4 regions of the Streptosporangium lutulentum genome follow, and region 1 is predicted to be linked to each of the others. Evidence: riboswitches for the same ligand, from Rfam matches in the RefSeq annotation. Region 1 holds a riboswitch; each other region holds the start of a gene.
What was found. Region 1 has a riboswitch for cyclic di-AMP ahead of J2853_RS06675 (hypothetical protein). Riboswitches for the same ligand answer to the same signal wherever they lie in the genome.
Positions count from the first base shown of each region.

Region 2: linked by a shared signal. The riboswitch ahead of J2853_RS21725 (C40 family peptidase) and the one ahead of J2853_RS06675 (hypothetical protein) in region 1 are both predicted to bind cyclic di-AMP.
Region 3: linked by a shared signal. The riboswitch ahead of J2853_RS46095 (coiled-coil domain-containing protein) and the one ahead of J2853_RS06675 (hypothetical protein) in region 1 are both predicted to bind cyclic di-AMP.
Region 4: linked by a shared signal. The riboswitch ahead of J2853_RS42525 (C40 family peptidase) and the one ahead of J2853_RS06675 (hypothetical protein) in region 1 are both predicted to bind cyclic di-AMP.

Region 1 is NZ_JAUSQU010000001.1:1,589,538-1,593,742, forward strand. It holds gene J2853_RS06665 (CHRD domain-containing protein) at 1-337, opposite strand, end outside; gene J2853_RS06670 (IS630 family transposase) at 435-1,448, opposite strand; gene J2853_RS06675 (hypothetical protein) at 1,626-2,438, opposite strand; cyclic di-AMP (ydaO/yuaA leader) riboswitch at 2,878-3,040, opposite strand; gene J2853_RS06680 (formylglycine-generating enzyme family protein) at 3,279-3,971, shown strand; gene J2853_RS06685 (nuclear transport factor 2 family protein) at 4,011-4,205, opposite strand, start outside.
Region 2 is NZ_JAUSQU010000001.1:4,866,871-4,871,075, reverse strand. It holds gene J2853_RS21735 (LemA family protein) at 46-609, shown strand; gene J2853_RS21730 (class I SAM-dependent methyltransferase) at 776-1,399, shown strand; cyclic di-AMP (ydaO/yuaA leader) riboswitch at 1,984-2,141, shown strand; gene J2853_RS21725 (C40 family peptidase) at 2,224-2,739, shown strand; gene J2853_RS21720 (hypothetical protein) at 2,814-3,599, shown strand; gene J2853_RS21715 (M48 family metallopeptidase) at 3,596-4,205, shown strand, end outside.
Region 3 is NZ_JAUSQU010000001.1:10,248,939-10,253,143, forward strand. It holds gene J2853_RS46090 (M14 family metallopeptidase) at 1-665, shown strand, start outside; gene J2853_RS46095 (coiled-coil domain-containing protein) at 886-1,860, opposite strand; cyclic di-AMP (ydaO/yuaA leader) riboswitch at 1,867-2,003, opposite strand; gene galT (galactose-1-phosphate uridylyltransferase) at 2,076-3,155, opposite strand; gene J2853_RS46105 (DeoR/GlpR family DNA-binding transcription regulator) at 3,152-3,952, opposite strand; gene J2853_RS46110 (HD domain-containing protein) at 4,035-4,205, opposite strand, start outside.
Region 4 is NZ_JAUSQU010000001.1:9,447,674-9,451,878, reverse strand. It holds gene J2853_RS42535 (branched-chain amino acid aminotransferase) at 1-689, opposite strand, end outside; gene J2853_RS42530 (3-isopropylmalate dehydrogenase) at 860-1,909, opposite strand; cyclic di-AMP (ydaO/yuaA leader) riboswitch at 2,053-2,284, shown strand; gene J2853_RS42525 (C40 family peptidase) at 2,287-3,018, shown strand; gene serA (phosphoglycerate dehydrogenase) at 3,675-4,205, opposite strand, start outside.

The DNA.
Region 1 (4,205 bases):
TCTTCCACTGGACGATGTAGTACATGCGGTTGCCCTGGATGCGGAACTTCGCGACCGCCACTCCGTTGCGGTCGTTGACCTTCTTGCCCGGCGCTCGAACCTCGTTCCTGCCGAGGAGCACCGAGGCGAAGTAGTAGCTCTTGGCCTGGCTCGCCTCGGCGCCGGTGAACGTGGCGGCGGTGGCGCTCACCCCGGCGGACGCCGTGGCGGTGGCCGCCCCGGCCGGTACCGCCACCGCGCCGACGGCCAGCGCCGCGGCCGCCGCGCCCAACGCCACCCGGCCCAGTACGCGCCGCCGCGAGATGCGTCCGCCGTCAACCTGCTCGAATGCGTTCATCGGAACCTCTTCCTTGGGTTTGCTGTGCGGCTCCTTGCCGACATCGCAGACATTAGGAGAGGTACTGAGCCGATCGTAAGTTTTGGGACTATCCGTGTTATGGGCTGATGTAGGCCAGATGCGGATCGGCGAAGAAGGCCCGGACAATGTCGGGACGCTTTTGCAGCCGGCGCATGCTGCGGTGCATAGCCGCGGCCAGCTCATGCTCATCGGCGACCGCCTGGCGCGCCACCCGGGCCTTGACGTTTTGGTTGACCCACTCATCGGGGTTGACCTCCGGCGCATACGCGGGCAGGAAAAACAACCGCAGCCGCCCGCCGGTACGCGCGACGAAATCACCGACCGCTCGGGCGGTATGAATCGACGAGCCGTCGACGATCAAAACGATCGGCCCGGTAATGGTGCGCAGCAGCTGCGCGCAGAACCCGAGGAACGCCCACCGGTCCATCGCGCCGTGTCCCAGCCGATAGCGCAGTGTGCCGTCGGCCCCGACCGCCGAGAACATCTTCACCGACCGGCGACCCGCCCCGGCTGACACGACCGGCGTCTGCCCCACCAGGGCCCAGGTGGTGCCGCAGCGGTGATCGACACGCATGCTCATCTCGTCGGCGAACAACACCACTGTCCCGCGTCTGCGCGCCCGGCGGCAGATTGCCGGGAAGGCCACCGTCGTCCACCCGGTGATGGCCGCCGGATCACGCCGGAGTGCGGCGTAGGCCGGACGCTGTGGCGACAGGCCCAGCCCGCGCAGCAGCCGCCCGGTCGCCGTCACCGACAGGTCGATCCCGAACCAGGCCGCGATCACCATCGCCACCAGCGCCCTGGTCCACAGCACAACGGCCGTGCCCAGTACCTGACGGGGGGTGACGTCACGGACCACCGCCTTGATGGTCTGCTCCTGGCCGGGGGTGAGCCGCCGTGGCCGGCCCGGCGCCTTCTTGATCCGTAGCGCCTCGATACCGCCCGCCCGCGCCTGGCGTTTCCACCGAAACACCGATTCGCGGCCTACTCCCAGTGCTTCAGCCACCCGATCCGGTGACATGCTCCCTCCCAGTAACCGGAGGGCGAAGACCTTCTCCTCGAACGTCGCTCTGCGACCTTTTCTGGCCATACTCCAAGCATGTCCCCGCCGGAACGCGATCTCCCACCGCCACCCAACAAGTACCAAAACTTATGATCGGCTCAGTAGCTGCCGGTGTTAGCGTACAAATCCACATAAAGCGTCGAGTGTGCACAACGGCACATACCGCCCTCGCGGTGGGCCTCAGCCCGCCGTGGTCGTCCGGGGTTACTCCGCGAACTCCGGCCGGTGCGGGATCCGGCCGGCTGGAACATCCATGGCGTACTGCTGCTCGAAGGCGACCGTCTGAGTGTTTGCGGCCGGCTGCTGAGCGGGAGCGGGCCTGCACGAGTGAGAGCGGACGACGTGCTTGGCGAGCTTTTCCCACTTGGCGTAGGCATCGGGGAATCCGGAGCGCTGCACGGCCTGCGCGGCCTGGGTGAGCGGGAGCCGCTTCCAATGGGAGACGGTCGCCAGCCCCTGGTAGAACTTACGCGCCGAGTACTTCGGGTTGAGGATCTGCTTGCGGGTTCCCCAGCCCTGGGACGGGCGCTGCTGGAACAGCCCGAGGGAGTCGCGATCGCCGTAGTTGAGATTGCGCAGCTGGGATTCCTGCAGGCTCGTGGCCACCCCGATGACGGCCGCGCGGGTGGGGAGCCCGAGTTTGGACGCCATCTCGATGACGATGGCGGCGTTGGCCTTCTGCTCGGCGCCCAGCGTGCGGAGCTGTTTTGACGCTTTCGCCGACGACGCCGCGAGGCAGGTCGAAGCCTTGCCTGCGGCCTCGCCCGCAGGCGGTGCCGCGGTGGCCGGCTGCGCCTTGCCGTTCGGCTGCGCCGTGGCAGGTGGCTGTGCCTCGCCGTTCGGCTGTGCCGCGGTGGCCGGCTGTGTCTTGCCGTTCGGCTGTGCCGCGGCGGGTGGCTGTGCCTCGCCGGCCGGCTGTGCCGCGGCGGACGCGCTGCCGACGCCGAGGAGGCATGTGCTCAGCAGCGAGGTGCCGACCGCGCCCGCCGCGATCCGGGCATGGGAACCAGTGCACATTCGGGCGAGGGTACAGCGCTTCCGGTTGAGAACCTCGGAGAACTTCATGGGAGAGGGGTCCTTCGAAAGGGAACAGGGGCCTTCCCGCGGAAATCTCAGGGCCCGTGGTCGTCAGGGCCCGGCGGCGCGGGGGAAGAGGCGCTCAGCCCGGCGAGGGGACGCCGGTGGGAGGGCCATTGGAGTACGGCGAAGCCGGGCGCTGCCGCGCGAGGGCGACGGGCCGGCCGGGGGAGTGACCCGGTTGTGTCGGGACCGGACGAACGGCCTCATCGGACACGGTTCCTGAAACAGGGTTTTACCGACGAGGACCGGCCGGGTGCGCGATTCACCGTGAGAACGGCGTCACATTCGGGCCGGGAACGCGAATCAGCGCCGATGCCGTCCGATTAAGATCGGTCCGGCGAATCCGAGGGCGGATGATGCTGTGATCGTCACGCATTTCTCCATTCCTTGAACGCCTACCGGGTTAGCTGTCGGGCTCGGGCCAGGAGTCGCCCTACCATCCGCGTCGGGATGGATTCGCCCCCTGCGGCGATCAGCCGCGTAGTTGGGTCCTCGGCTCCGGCGGCATGGAATGTCACCGGACTCGGCGCCGGACGGCGGCCTTCCGCTTGAAGGTCGTGTCACCATCCGTTTACTGAAACTAGACACTAACCTCAAATATGGACAAAGCAAACTAAAACCCCCAAAATTGCAAAGATCTACCTTTCTGGCCCTGATTCCGACCGTCGGCCACCGCGCCCGCGGGGCCGCTTACCCCCTGGCCTGGGTGGTAGCGTTCATGATCAGTTGCCTCCGAATGTCGTTGACACGAACCGATCATGTTAAACAGGACCTGCGATGAGCATTGAATCGACGCCGCGCCAGGCGGTCGCCGACCGCATGATCGAGATTCCCGCCGGGGCGATCATCCTGCGGGACGAGGGTACGAAGACGAACTGGAAGGCCGAGGTCGGGGCCTTCCGGCTGGCGCCGTATCCCGTGACCCGCGAGCTGTACCACGCCGTTCTGGGCGAGGCGCCCGCGAGTGCGGCGGGGCCGCGGACGCCGGTGACCGAGGTCTCCTGGATGGATGCCGTACGGTTCTGCAACCTGCTCTCGCAGTCGAAGGGGCTCGACCCCTGCTACTCGATGGGCGACGACCCCGACGGGCAGGACGTGGTCTGCGACTGGGACGCCGACGGCTATCGCCTCCCGTCCGAGGCGGAGTGGGAGTACGCCTGCAGGGCCGGAAGCGCCGGCGTCCGCTACGGGGAGCTGGACGAGATCGCCTGGTACCGCGGGAACTCCGGTGAGGAGATGCACGACGTCGCGACCAAGGCGCCGAACAGGTGGGGGCTCTACGACATGATCGGCAACGTGTGGGAGTGGTGCTGGGACCTCTACGATCCCAGCGTCTACGGCCCGTACCGCGTGTTCCGCGGCGGAGGTCTGTACGATCAGCCCCGATCGTGCCGGGCGTCGTGCCGCCGCAAGAGTCACCCGACCCTTCGCATCGACGACCTCGGGTTCAGGCTCGCCCGATCACGGTGAAAGGCGGTCGCGGACGGGTGCGGTTCCCGCGAGGGTCCGTCAGAAACCGAGCTCGCTCAGCCCGGGATGGGCGTCCGGCCGGCGCCCCAGCGGCCAGTGGTAGGCGCGTTCCGACTCCTCGATGGGAAGGTCGTTGATGGACGCGTGCCTCGCGACCATCACCCCCTGCGCGTCGAATTCCCAATTCTCGTTGCCGTAGGAGCGAGACCAGTTACCCGAGTCGTCGTGGGATTC
Region 2 (4,205 bases), 3.3 Mb from region 1:
CCAGACCCGTCGGCCACACGGCTGCCACTCGACCGGGAGGCTTCCTTGATCACTACGGCCGTTCTCGTTTTTCTCGCCTTCTTCCTCGTCCTGCTTCTCGTCCTGCTCGCCGTCTCGACGTACAGCGACCTGGTTCACCGGCGTGGTGAGGTGGACGACGCCTGGGTCTGGATCGAGGTACGGCTCAAACACCGTCACGATCTCGTCGCCGAACTGGTGGAGGTCGTGAGGGGCCACGGCGCCCGCGATCGGCAGGCCCTGGAGGCGGTGGCCGCCGCGCGTTCCCGGGCGGCGGGGGCTCAGGCTCCCGCCGACCGGATGGCCGCCGAGGACCTGCTCTCCGGGGCGCTGCGAAGCCTGTTCGCGGCGACAGGGGCCCACCCGGACCTCAAGGCCGGCCGGACCCTCGCCGAGCTGAGAGAGAAGCTGGCCGCCGCCGAGGACCGGATCACCCGCTCCCGGCGGCACTACAACGACGCCGTTCTCATCTACAACAACGCGATCCAGATGAGCCCGGCCGATATCGTGGCGGGTATGGGCGGCTTCTCGCAGCGCGAATACCTCCGCGATCAGGACGAGGAGCGCCGCCCGGTGCGCGCGTGGTTCTAGGAACGATCTCCTGGTCACGGGCTACGGCCGCCGCTGGGTCGTGAGCCCGGCCGCGTCCCCCGCCGGGGCCGGAGGAGGCTCCTTCGGCCGCGCCGCGGCAACGGACATCGGCTGCCGAAGCCTGCCAACCTGGCATAACGCCCTCACCTGGGGGAATGAGCTGCGAATGCCTTCCGAAACTCGTTCCGCCGGCGGGGACACCCGCACCTTCCTTGGCGCGATCATGCGTAATCCCTTCGAGCTGGGAGCGATCGCGCCCAGCTCGAAGGCCGTGGCCCGCCTGGCCGCGTCGATCGTCCCGGACACGCACGATGCCGTGGTCGTCGAGCTCGGCGCCGGCGGCGGTGTGATCAGCGACGCGATCCGCGAACGCCTGCCGCCGGGCGGGCGGCAGCTCGCCGTCGAACTCAACGACGACATGGTCCGCCATCTGCGGCACAGCCGTCCCTGGCTGGAGGTGGCCGCCGGGGACGCGGCCGACCTGGGCAAGGTGCTGGGGCGGGCCGGGGTGGCGCAGGCCGACGCGGTCATCTCCTCGCTTCCCTGGACCCTGTTCGACGAGCAGCGGCAGAAGAGCATTCTGGACGAGGTGTCGGCCACGCTCGTCCAGGGCGGGAGGTTCAGCACCGTCATCACCCTGTCCGCGATGCCCTCGCGGAGGTTCCGGCGATTCCGCGGGCTCCTGGAGCACACCTTCACCGGCGTCGGCACCATGGGCCCGGTCTGGCTCAACGTCCCGCCCGCGCTGGTCTTCACGGCGTCGCGATCCCGTCCCGGCTCCAAGGGCTGAGAGCCGGAGGACGGGGCCGCCCGCCTCGTCCGCCGGTGGGGTTCCGTCCGTGCCAGGAGGTGCGCCGCGATCGCCGGCCTGCCGTTCGCGCCCGGTCTTCCTGCCGTCGCCGCTTGTTGTAATGATAAATGTTACGACATATGCCGCCGAACGCCCGGCGGGCTCGGCGCCCGCGCCGATGAAGGCCGATGGAGATCGCGGGCGGGAGTGAATGGTCGTGCGCGTAAATGAATGATCATGAATGGCGCCGAGGATCACACCTGGCGACGGAGGTCACATTGGCGATCAACGCAAGTGTGACGCATCTGACATAAATTGCGCATTTGCCGTTGTTGTTCATCGTATGTGACCAGGGTCATATCTCAATAGCATAAATAGCCCTTATGCAGGGACTCCGGAAAGGCGATCAACGTTTTTCGATCTTCAAACATGGGGATTGCTTTGCCGAACACTGAAGGTTCGAGGTAGTTTCTGGCCTCGCGACGTGCAAGCCATGCCGTCGCGGCGAATGTCGGCCCCAGGGCCGGTGTCCCTCATAGAAATCCAACCGGTCACCGCTTCTCCCCATCGGGGTTCGACCCCATCGCGGTGGCCCGCCGAATCCATGCAGCCAGGAGGCATGGAACCGGGGACCCAGTGGGCCCTTAACGTGTGGCCAGGGGTGAATCGGCATCTTTTGCCGTAGGGCATCTTCCCAGCCCGAATCCGTCAGCTAACCCGGTAGGCATCAGTGGAAGTCCCAAGGAGAAATCCTGTCTACCACCCTGCACAACCCCCGTTTGTCGCGCCTTTTCCGCCTTTCTGTCGGCGGGTTCGTCCTCACAATGACCGCCTCAGCCGGAGCGGTCGCATTGGGGCCGGCGGCGGCACAGGCGACGACGAACAGTGCGACCGCCCTCCAGGTCAAGAGCACGGCGAAAACCTCACAACAGGTCAAAAGCACGGCGAAGATCAGGTTGAGCAAAGTCGCACTGCAGAAGGTGAAGGCCGAGAAGGCCGTCTCCACGGCAAGGAAGCAGATCGGCGATCCGTATCGGTGGGGAGCCACCGGTCCGGGCGCGTTCGACTGCTCAGGGCTCGTCCAGTACTCATGGCGCAAAGCAGGCGTCAAGCTCCCCCGCATCACGTACAGCCAGTACAGGGCTGTCAGGAAGAAGGTCTCGTGGAGCAACTTGCGCCCCGGTGACCTGATGTTCTTCAGCGGGAAGGGCCACGTCGGCATGTACGTCGGCAAGGGCAGGATGGTCCACTCGCCGAGCAGCGGCAAGACGGTCCGGATCGTGAAGTTGGAGGGGTACTACAAGTCCTCCTTCACCGGAGCGGTCCGCCCCGGAGGCTGACCCAGGGATACGGCCCCGTTCGTCCGCGTGGACGGACGGGGCCGCTCCATGTCCGTCGAGTAGCATCAATGCATATGTCCGTCCCGAAGGGGCGCCGCGCCGTGCTCACCGGGATGCTGGCGCTGATGAGCGTCGCTCCGCTCGCCGGAGGCGGGCCGATCCCGCAGGACACGAGTGGCCTCTGGCCCGGTGCGGCCACCGTCGTGCGAGGTGAGCACTCCCTCGTGATCGGCCACGGCGTCCCGTACGCGAGCCTCCGCGATCTGGCGTCGAGGGCCGACCGCGCCCGCCGCGCCGTCGAGGGGATCTGGGGTCCGGTCCGGGCGGTGATCCTGTTCCCCGCCACGGACGCCGAGGCCGCGGCGCTCGCCGGAGCCGGCGGCACCGGTGGCCTGGCCGCCCTGGCGACCTCGGACCGGGTGATCGTCCTGCCGTCGGGATACGCGAGGCTCAGCGAGGTCGGCCGTGACGTGGTCATCACGCATGAGCTCACCCACGTGGCCACCGGCGCGACCAGGGGCGGCCGGGTGCCGATGTGGCTGTCGGAGGGCTTCGCCGACTACGTGGGCTACCGCGACGCCGGGATCGCGGTCCGCACGGTCGCGGCCGAACTGGCGGGGGAGGTGCGCGCGGGCGTCCTGCCCACCCGGCTCCCCGGGCCCGCCGACTTCGCTCCCGGCAACCCGCGGCTGGCGCAGGCCTACGAGGAGGCGTGGCTCGCCTGCCGCCTCATCGCCGAGCGCTTCGGCGAGAAGTCACTGGTGAGGCTCTACGGTAGCGATATCGGGAGCACCCTGGGCCTGACCGAGGCGGCGCTCGTCGAGGACTGGCGCGACCATCTCCGGAGGGAACTCGGATGACGCTGAGCAAGACGGACACGCCCGCGGGTCTCCGGGCGGCGGGGTGGGCGCTGGCCGCTCTCGGAGCGGTCACGCTGGCGGTCGTGGCGTTCACCACCCCCTGGCGGGAGCTGCCGGCGGGGGCGCCGGTGGTCGTGCCGGATCCGGTCCGCGACTTCTCCGGCGAGCAGATCGCCCGTGCGGAGACCTTCGACGCGCTGGTCAGCGTGCCCTCCTACCTGTCGCTCGGCCTGACCCTGATCGTCGCGGGGGTGCTGGTGGGCACCCCGCTGGGCGCGTGGCTGCTCGGCCGCCTGAGAGGACCGTGGTGGCTGCGGGTGCTGCTCGGCGTCCTGGGGCTGTCGGTGGCGGTGGCGGTCCTGCGCTGGCCGCTGGGGATGTGGTCGGAGACCCACCTGCGCGACTTCGGGCTGTCCACCCAGACCTGGGCGTCCTGGACGGCAGACCGGATCAAGAACCTCGGGGTCGGCACCGGGCTGACCGCGATCATGGTGCTCGCCGTGGTCGCGCTGGCACGGCGCTTCCGCCGCTGGTGGATCCCCGCGGCGATCGGCGCGTTCGTGCTGACCCTGCTCGCCTCGTTCGCCTACCCGGTGGTGATCGAGC
Region 3 (4,205 bases), 8.7 Mb from region 1:
ACGGTGGTGAACCCGAGCCGCTGTTCGGTCACGGGCCCGACTTCGGCTACTTCCAGTACGGCTCGATCTGGTACGGCGACGAGCTGTGGAACGGCGGCGACTTCAAGGACTACGACAACGACGACAGGTTCGCCGACTGGGAGCGTTCACGGTGGTGCGCCGAGAACGGCCGTACCAACTGCTTCCTGCCGTGGACCACGATCCAGCACCCCACGCTGGGCAAGGTCGAGGTCGGCGGGATCAACCCCAAGTTCTGGTCGCAGAACCCGTCCGCGGATCTGATCGGTCAGTGGGCCATGAACCAGGCGCGCTTCAACCTCTACCTGTCCGAGTCGCTTCCGCAGGTGAAGCTCTCGCAGGTGGAGGTGAAGCCGCTCAGGCGCGGCCAGAGTGACGGTGCGACCCACGAGATCGCGGCCACCGTCACGAACACGGGCCGCATCCCCACCGCGCTGGAGCAGGCGAAGGAGATCAAGATCGTCGCCCCTGACACCGTCGAGGTCGACGGTGCGAGGGTCGTCGGTGAGGCTCCCGAGTTCTACCTGGACGGCGGGAAGGCACGGAAGGTGACGCTCCGGGTGACCAAGGGCGACACCGACACGGTGAAGGTGAACGCCGTCAGCGTTCGCGGCGGCCTGTCCTCCGCGACGGCACGTCTGAGGTGACCTTCTGACATCGTCCCCGTCTCACGTTCGCGTGGGGCGGGGACGATGTCGTGTCACCGTGCATACGCGCGTTCCGTCCGTCGCCGCGATCAGCCGGCCCGGGGTTTCGTCACCTGACGTACCTTCGGCGAGGCCTGGCGGTGATCGGCGATGGAACCTGGTCGAGCGACGGGGCAGCATCGTCATGCCAGTGGGGACGGAACCGCCTCAAGCCGGAGTGCTAGTACATCGAGATGTGCGGGTGGTCGAAGTGGTTGGCGGTCACTCCGCCGCGGTTGGACATGGTGGTCCAGCCGGAGCCGTGGTTGATGCGCTGTCGCCAGATCACGTATTTGACGCCGAGCTTGGCCTTGTTCTTGATGGCCCAGGCGGCGATCTCGTCGCCGAGCCTGACATGGGCCGCCGAGGGCATGGAACCGCCGGTGCTCATCATGAAGTCGCAGGCACGGCCGAGCGGATGTTCGCCGCCGTCGTTCGCGGCCCGGTAGCAGCCGACCGCGTAGGGAAGGTTGAACCGCTTCTGGACGGCCTCGCGCATGATCCTGGTGCGGTCGGTGATGTTGTCGCCGCCGGTGGGGAGCTGGGGGGCCCAGCTTCCGTTGGCGAGGCGGCCGGAGCCGAGGGGGACGAGCTGGTCGAGCTTGTCCTTGATGTCGTCGATCAGGTCCTCGGCGTCCTTGCGCTGCGCCTCCACCTCCTTGGCCTCCTCGCCGATGTCGTCGGTGAGCTGGGCCGCCTTCTGGGCCGCCTGCTTCCTGCGGGTCAGGCTGCCCGCGAAATCCTGCAGGTGGGCGCTCTGCTGGGCGGTGAGCTGCTCCAGCATCGCCGCGCCGCTCATGTCGGGGGAGAACAGCATCGCGGGCAGGCTTCCGGCGTTGCTCTGATAGCGGATCTGGGCTATCGAGTCGACTTCCTTCTCGGCTTCGGCGTAGGTCTCCTCCGCCTTGCGCAGATTCGTCTTGGCGACGGCCTCGGCCTTCTGCGCCTTCTCGAGAGACTCCCGCTTGGCCGCGTAGGTCTCGATGAGCTTGTCGACCTTCTTGCCCAGCTTGGCCAGATCGGCCCGCAGTTCGGCCTCGGTCGGCTTGGGGGCCGCGTTTCCCGCGGTCGAGGCGCCGAGGGTGAACGTGGTGGCCGAGGTCAGGCACAGGGTCAAAGCCGCATGACGACGGAACGTGGGGGAAAGAGCCGCCACGACCCTCCTTCTTCTCCTTACGCCGACCGGGTTAGCTGACGGGTTCGGGCTGGAGGAAGCCCTTCCACCGAAGTGGATTCACCCCAGGTGCGGTGGTTCCCCGGCTCCCGGGCAAGGCGCCCGGGATTGGGCATATCAACTGCTACAGCTGATGTTGGAAGGATAGTAGTAGTAAAGGAGTGGTCATGCGACTCCATCCCGATACCAAGCGGTGATCAGTCCGTGATAACGGAGCGCAGGAGATGCGCCGTGTGCTCGGGCAGGACGTCGTTCACGAAGGCGCCCATGGCGGATTCCGACCCGGCGAGATATTTCAGCTTGTCCGGTGCCCTGCGGATGCTGAACAGCTCCAGGTGCGCGTACGACAGATCCCGGCCGACGTTGACCGGCGCCTGGTGCCAGGCGGCGATGTACGGCATGGGCACGCCGAACAGCCCGTCCAGCCGGCGGAGCACCTCCGTGTAGAGCGGGCCGAAGGCCGCGCGTTCGGAGGGCTCCAGCGCGAGCAGGTCGGGGACCCGGCGGTGCGGGTAGAGGTGGACCTCCACGGGCCAGCGCGCCGCGGCCGGGACGAAGGCCGTCCAGTGCTCGTTCGACGCGACCACCCGGATCTTGGCCTCCCGCTCCGCGGCGAGCACGTCGGCGAACAGGTTGCCGCCGGTCCGCTCCCGGTGGCGCTCGGCCGCGCCGAGGGTCAGCTTGGTGCGCGGGGTCACGTAGGGGTAGGCGTAGATCTGGCCGTGGGGGTGGGCCAGGGTGATGCCGATCTCCGGTCCCCGGTTCTCGAAGCAGAACACCTGCTCCACGCCCGGCATCGCCGACAGCTCCGCCGTACGGTCGATCCAGGCCTCCATGACCAGCTCGACCTGCTCGGGGGAGAGCGCGGAGAAGGAGGAGTCGTGGTCGGAGGTGAAGCAGACCACCTCGCAGCGGCCGACCCCCGGGCGGACCTCGCTCAACCCGCCGACCTGCTCGTATTCGCCCGGCTGGGCGGAGAAGGAGGGGAACCGGTTCTCGAAGACGGCGACGTCGTAGGAGGACGCGGGGATCTCGGTGGGGTGGCCGGGGGTGGACGGGCAGAGCGGGCACTCGCTGGCCGGGGGCAGGAAGGTGCGGCTCTGGCGGTGGCCGGCCACCGCGATCCACTCCTCGGTGAGCGGGTCGTAGCGCAGTTCGGAGGCCGGCGGGCGCGGCGGCAGGTCGCGCTCGTCGGCCGCACTGCGGTCCTCGTCGTCCCGCAGGTCGAAGTAGAACAGCTCCCGCCCGTCGGCCAGGTGGGTGATCGTGCGCTTCATCTGCTCAGGGTCTCGCTCTCCGGCTGTGGGTTGGTGATGATCAGCTCGCCCACCCTTGAGGTGAGCTCCTCGTGGGCCTCGCCGGACAGGCCGGAGTCGGAGATCACCACATGGGCCTCGGTCAGCTCGGCGATCGTGCTGATCCCGACCGTGCCCCACTTGGTGTGGTCGGCGAGAACCACCAGGCGGTGCGCGGCGGCGACCAGCTCGCGGTTCGTCTCCGCCTCCAGCAGGTTGGGCGTGGTGAAACCGGCGCGGACGCTCATCCCGTGCACGCCGAGGAACAGGGTGTCGACGTGGAGCCTGCGGACCGCCGACACGGCGACCGGGCCGACCAGCGCGTCGGAGGGAGTGCGCACCCCGCCGGTCAGCACGACCGTGCGGTCCGCCCGGGAAGAACGGTGGAAGACGTCGGCGATCCTGATCGAGTTGGTGATCACGGTCAGTTCGGGCACGTCGACCACGAAGTGGGCCAGTGTCCAGGTCGTGGTCCCGGCGGAGAGCGCGATGGCCGTGCCGGGCCGGACGAGCTGCGCGGCCTGCTGGGCGATCGACTCCTTCTCCAGCTGCTGGCGTACCGACTTGGCGGCGAATCCGGGCTCCTCGGTCGAACCGGGCCCGGCCGCGGTGGCGCCGCCGTGGACCTTCTCCACCAGCCCGCGCTCGGCGAGCACCTCCAGGTCCCGCCGGATCGTCATATCTGAGACGCCGAGCTCTCGCACCAGGTCGGCGACCCTCACCCCACCGCTGCTGCGCACTCGCTCCAGGATCGCCTGCTGCCGCTGCTGGGCAAGCATGAACCACTCCTTAATTCACCAGATTCCACCAAATTATCACAGGCAAATAAGGTCTCGATGTTTGATCCTGGTGAATACCCACTCACAGTTGCTCAAGCTCAGAGTGGATGTTGGCCCTCGCCGCCGCCTCCAGATCGGCGATGCGGAAGATCGCCGGAAGGTCGAGCAGGGAGCGCAGCACGGCGGCCCTGCCGGCTCTGAAGGCGTCGTCCGGCACGAAGGAGTATTCCTCGCGCACGGCCGCCGCGTAGGT
Region 4 (4,205 bases), 7.9 Mb from region 1:
AGCCAGACCACCTGGTCGCAGCCCTGCTCGACGGCCTGGCGCTGGGCCACGAAGGCCGCCGCGTAGTTGCCGCCGCACTTGACGGCGCCGGTTCCGCCGGGGGCCGCGCGGGTGTACTCCGTGGAGAGCCAGACCGAGACGGGCTTTCCGGCGCCGAAGTAGGCCGCCGCCGGAGAGGCGATCACCATGTACTTGTAGGTCCTGGACGGGTAGTTCACCCCGAGCGCGGCCTGAGTGGCGATCATGAAGGGGCGCAGGTAGAGGCTGTGACCCGGCGTCGTGGGGACCCATTCCCTGTCGGTCTGGACGAGAAGCTCCAGCGACTCGACGAAGGTCTCCTCCGGCAGTTCCGGCATGGCCATCCGCAGCGCCGAGTTGTTGAAGCGGGCGGCGTTGGCGTACGGGCGGAAGGTCGCGATCGTCCCGCCCTCCTGGCGGTAGGCCTTCATGCCCTCGAAGAACTCCTGGGCGTAGTGGAAGACCGCGGTCGCGGGGTCCAGGCTCAGCGGGCCGTACGGCATGAGCCGCGCGTCGTGCCAGCCCTCGCCCTCGGTGTAGTCGATCGAGATCATGTGATCGGTGAAGACCTGCCCGAATCCGGGGCTCGCCAGTACCTGCTCGCGCTCGGCCGCGGTGCGCGCGTGGTCGGAGAGCTGCACGTCGAAGCTGAGCTTCTGAGCGGTGGTCATGGCGAGATCCTTCTCTTGGCGTAGGGCGACCCTGAATCCATTTTGCGACGGAACAGGTAACGGGAAAACTACTGCATCGACACCGAAACCCGGCAGTGCCGGTACAACGAAGACGCGCCTGGCGGCTCGTAGGAGCCGCCAGGCGCGTCTGAAGTGAGGGGGCGGCTTCCTCAGCCGGTTACTCGGGCGGTGATGTCGTCACCGATCTCGTGAGTGGTCCGGCCGGCCCAGCCGGTCAGCCGTTCGACCAGATCGTCGGCCACGGCCTGCTCGACCCGTGCGGCCTCCTGGGCCAGGCCGAGGTGGTCCAGAAGCATGGCGACCGACAGGATCGTCGCGGTCGGGTCGGCCTTGCCCTGGCCCGCGATGTCGGGGGCACTTCCGTGGACCGGCTCGAACATGCTCGGCGCGGTGCGGTCGGGGTTGATGTTTCCGCTGGCCGCCAGGCCGATGCCGCCGGCGATGGCCGCGCCGATGTCGGTGATGATGTCGCCGAAGAGGTTGTCGGTGACGATCACATCGAACCGTTCGGGCTGGCTGACGAAGAACATCGAGGCCGCGTCCACGTGGCAGTAGTCGGTCTCGACGTCGGGGTACTCCAGGCCGACCCGGTCGAAGACGCGGGCCCAGAGGTCACCGGCGTAGGTGAGCACATTGGTCTTGTGGACCAGTGTCAGCTTCCTGCGGGGACGGCCGAGCGCTTTTTCGAAGGCGTAGCGGACGACCCGCTCGACGCCGTGGGCGGTGTTCAGCGACTCCTGGGTGGCGATCTCGTGGGATGTGCCACGCCTCATCACGCCACCGGTCCCGGCGTACAGCCCCTCGGTGCCCTCGCGGACCACGATCATGTCGATGTCCTCGGGGCGGGCGCCGCCCAGCGGGGTCTCCACGCCGGGGAAGAGCTTGACCGGGCGGAGGTTCACGTAGTGGTCGAACTGGAAACGGAGTTTGAGCAGCAGGTCGCGCTCCAGGACGCCCGGGGGCACGCTGGGGTCGCCGACCGCGCCGAGCAGGATCGCGTCGTATCCGCGCAGCTCGTCCAGGACAGGGTCGGGCAGGGTCTCACCGGTCTCGTGGTACCGCTTGGCTCCGAGATCGTAGGTGGTGGTCTCCACCTTCGTGCCGACGACCGCTTCCAGAACCTTCAGGCCCTCGGTGACGACTTCGGCACCGATCCCGTCTCCGGGAATGACAGCCAGGCGAATGTTGCGCGAATCCATGAACGCACCTTACCGGTCCCGTCTCGGTGATCGAACAACGATCTCACTCTTCGGACAAATCTGAGCGTACGGCACGCCTGATCGTTTTGTCCATTTTTGCGAGGTATTGACCGTTTCGTTGACTTTCGTTATGGTCCTCAGCATTCGTACTGACGCCTAATCCGCACAGGTCATCCCCTACATCGGCCTGCGCGGGGCCGGGGAACCACTTTTTTCGGGATCCGCCGGACGACTGGAACCTCGCTCCACCCCCGGAGCCGTTCCTCGCTGTCCTCATGCGATCCCTAGGGGCGAATCGGCGCATCCATCGCGCCGTAGGGCGACCTCCACGTCCGAGTCCGACAGCTCACCCGGCCGGCCTTATGGAAGGAACCATTTTGTCCGGCAAGACTTACCCCCGCGTCCTGTCCTTGTTCGTGGCCGGCGCCGCCGTGCTCGGGACTCAGGCCGTCGCTCTGGCCGACTCCCGCCTCTCCCCCGCCGACGTCTCCGTCTCCGTCGCCCGAGGGGAAGCCCCCGCTCCCGTGCCCGCGACGCCCGTCACACCCGCCCCCGAATCCACGACGCCCGGCACACTCCGCATACCCGGCACCCCCGGCGCCCCGGCCACGCCCTTCGTGCCCGGCGCCGTCGAGCCCTCGCAAGCGCCCACGGCCGCGCCCGCCGCGCCGGTCACGCCTCCCAAGCCCCCGAAGCCCCCGAAGCCCGCCTGGAAGAAGGCCCTGCAGTGGGCCATGGCCAAGCGCGGCACTCCCTATGTCTGGGGCGGCACCGGCCACGGCGGCTTCGACTGCTCGGGCCTGATGCTCCGCGCCTACGGCGCCGCCGGGATCAAGCTGCCCCGCGTCGCCGCCGACCAGTACAACGCGTTCTCCAGGAAGATCGCCTGGAAGGACCTCCAGCCGGGAGACCTGGTCTTCTTCGACGGCCTCGGCCACGTCGGCATGGTCAGCAAGCCGGGCTACATGGTCAACGCCCCGCACACCGGTGACGTGGTCAAGGTGGAGAAACTCGACTCCGGCCGCCGCGCCTCCTTCGCCGGCGCCGTCCGCCCCGACCCCAAGGGCGTCAAGGCCGCGATCGCGGCCGGACTCCTGACCGCCTCCTGAGCCATCCCCTCACCGGCCCTGCCCCTGGGGCCGGCGGCCGGCGGGCCCCGCACCCACCCTCACCGTCCAGGGTGCGGGGCCCGCCGCTCACACTCACGGTCGATGCCCGGCCGGCAGCTCAGGGCCGCCCGGTTCGTGGACGACGCGCCCTCGCCGGGCGCCCTCGCCCACTCCGCCTCTCCGGAACGGAGCGACGGGTGGCTAACGGTCGGTGGGAGCCCCGCCGTTGTCGCGGCGGTCCAGAGCGGTCTGGAGAGCCTGGGCGGCCTCGTCCTCGGTCTCGTCGGGACGGTCCCAGGAATACATCTCATACATGGCGATTCTCGTCTCGGTCGCATGCGAGCAGGAGAGGTGATCGGGACTCCGGTCACGAATCCGAATCGAGCCTGATGCCGCAGATCCGGGTCACGGATCGGCGGCGGGAGGCTGGGGCCGGCGAGCGCCATCACACCGCGGCGAGCTGCCGGCCTGCCCCTGTCAGGCCCCGCCGCGGCAGGTAAGGAGTACAAGAACCTGACGCATTTGATGTCAAGGTTACCTGGCCGTCGAACCGCCGTCTCGCCCGCCGTACACACTTCTCAGATGCTGAGACGCGGCTGCGGCCGCCACCCGGGTCGTCGGGGCGGCGGCCGCAGCCGGAGAAATCATCTGTCCGCTTATTCGGCCAGATCGACCGAGCGGCCGCTGTCGGCGCCGATCTCGGCACCGATCTGGTCGACGACGTTCTGCGGGATGGCCGTGTCGACGGTGAGCGCGATGAGGGCCTTTCCGCCCTTCACGTCACGGGCCACCTGCATCGAGGCGATGTTGATGCTGTGATCTCCGAGGATCCGGCCGACGACGCCGACGATTCCGGGGCGGTCGGTGTAGGTGAAGAACGACAGGTGGTCGGTCGGCTCGATCTCCATCTGGTAGCCGTTGACCTCGACGATCTTCGTGATCTGGCGCGGCCCCGACAGGGTGCCCGAGACCGAGACCGTACGGCCGTCGGCGAGGACACCGCGAACGGTCACGACGTTGCGCCAGTCGGGGCTCTCCGAGCTGGTGATCAGCTCGACCGTCACGCCGCGGTCCTTGGCCAGGAGCGGGGCGTTGACGTAGGTGACCGAGTCTTCGACCACGTCGGTGAAGACGCCCTTGAGGGCGGCCAGCTCCAGCACCCGCACGTCGTGGGCGGCGATCTCGCC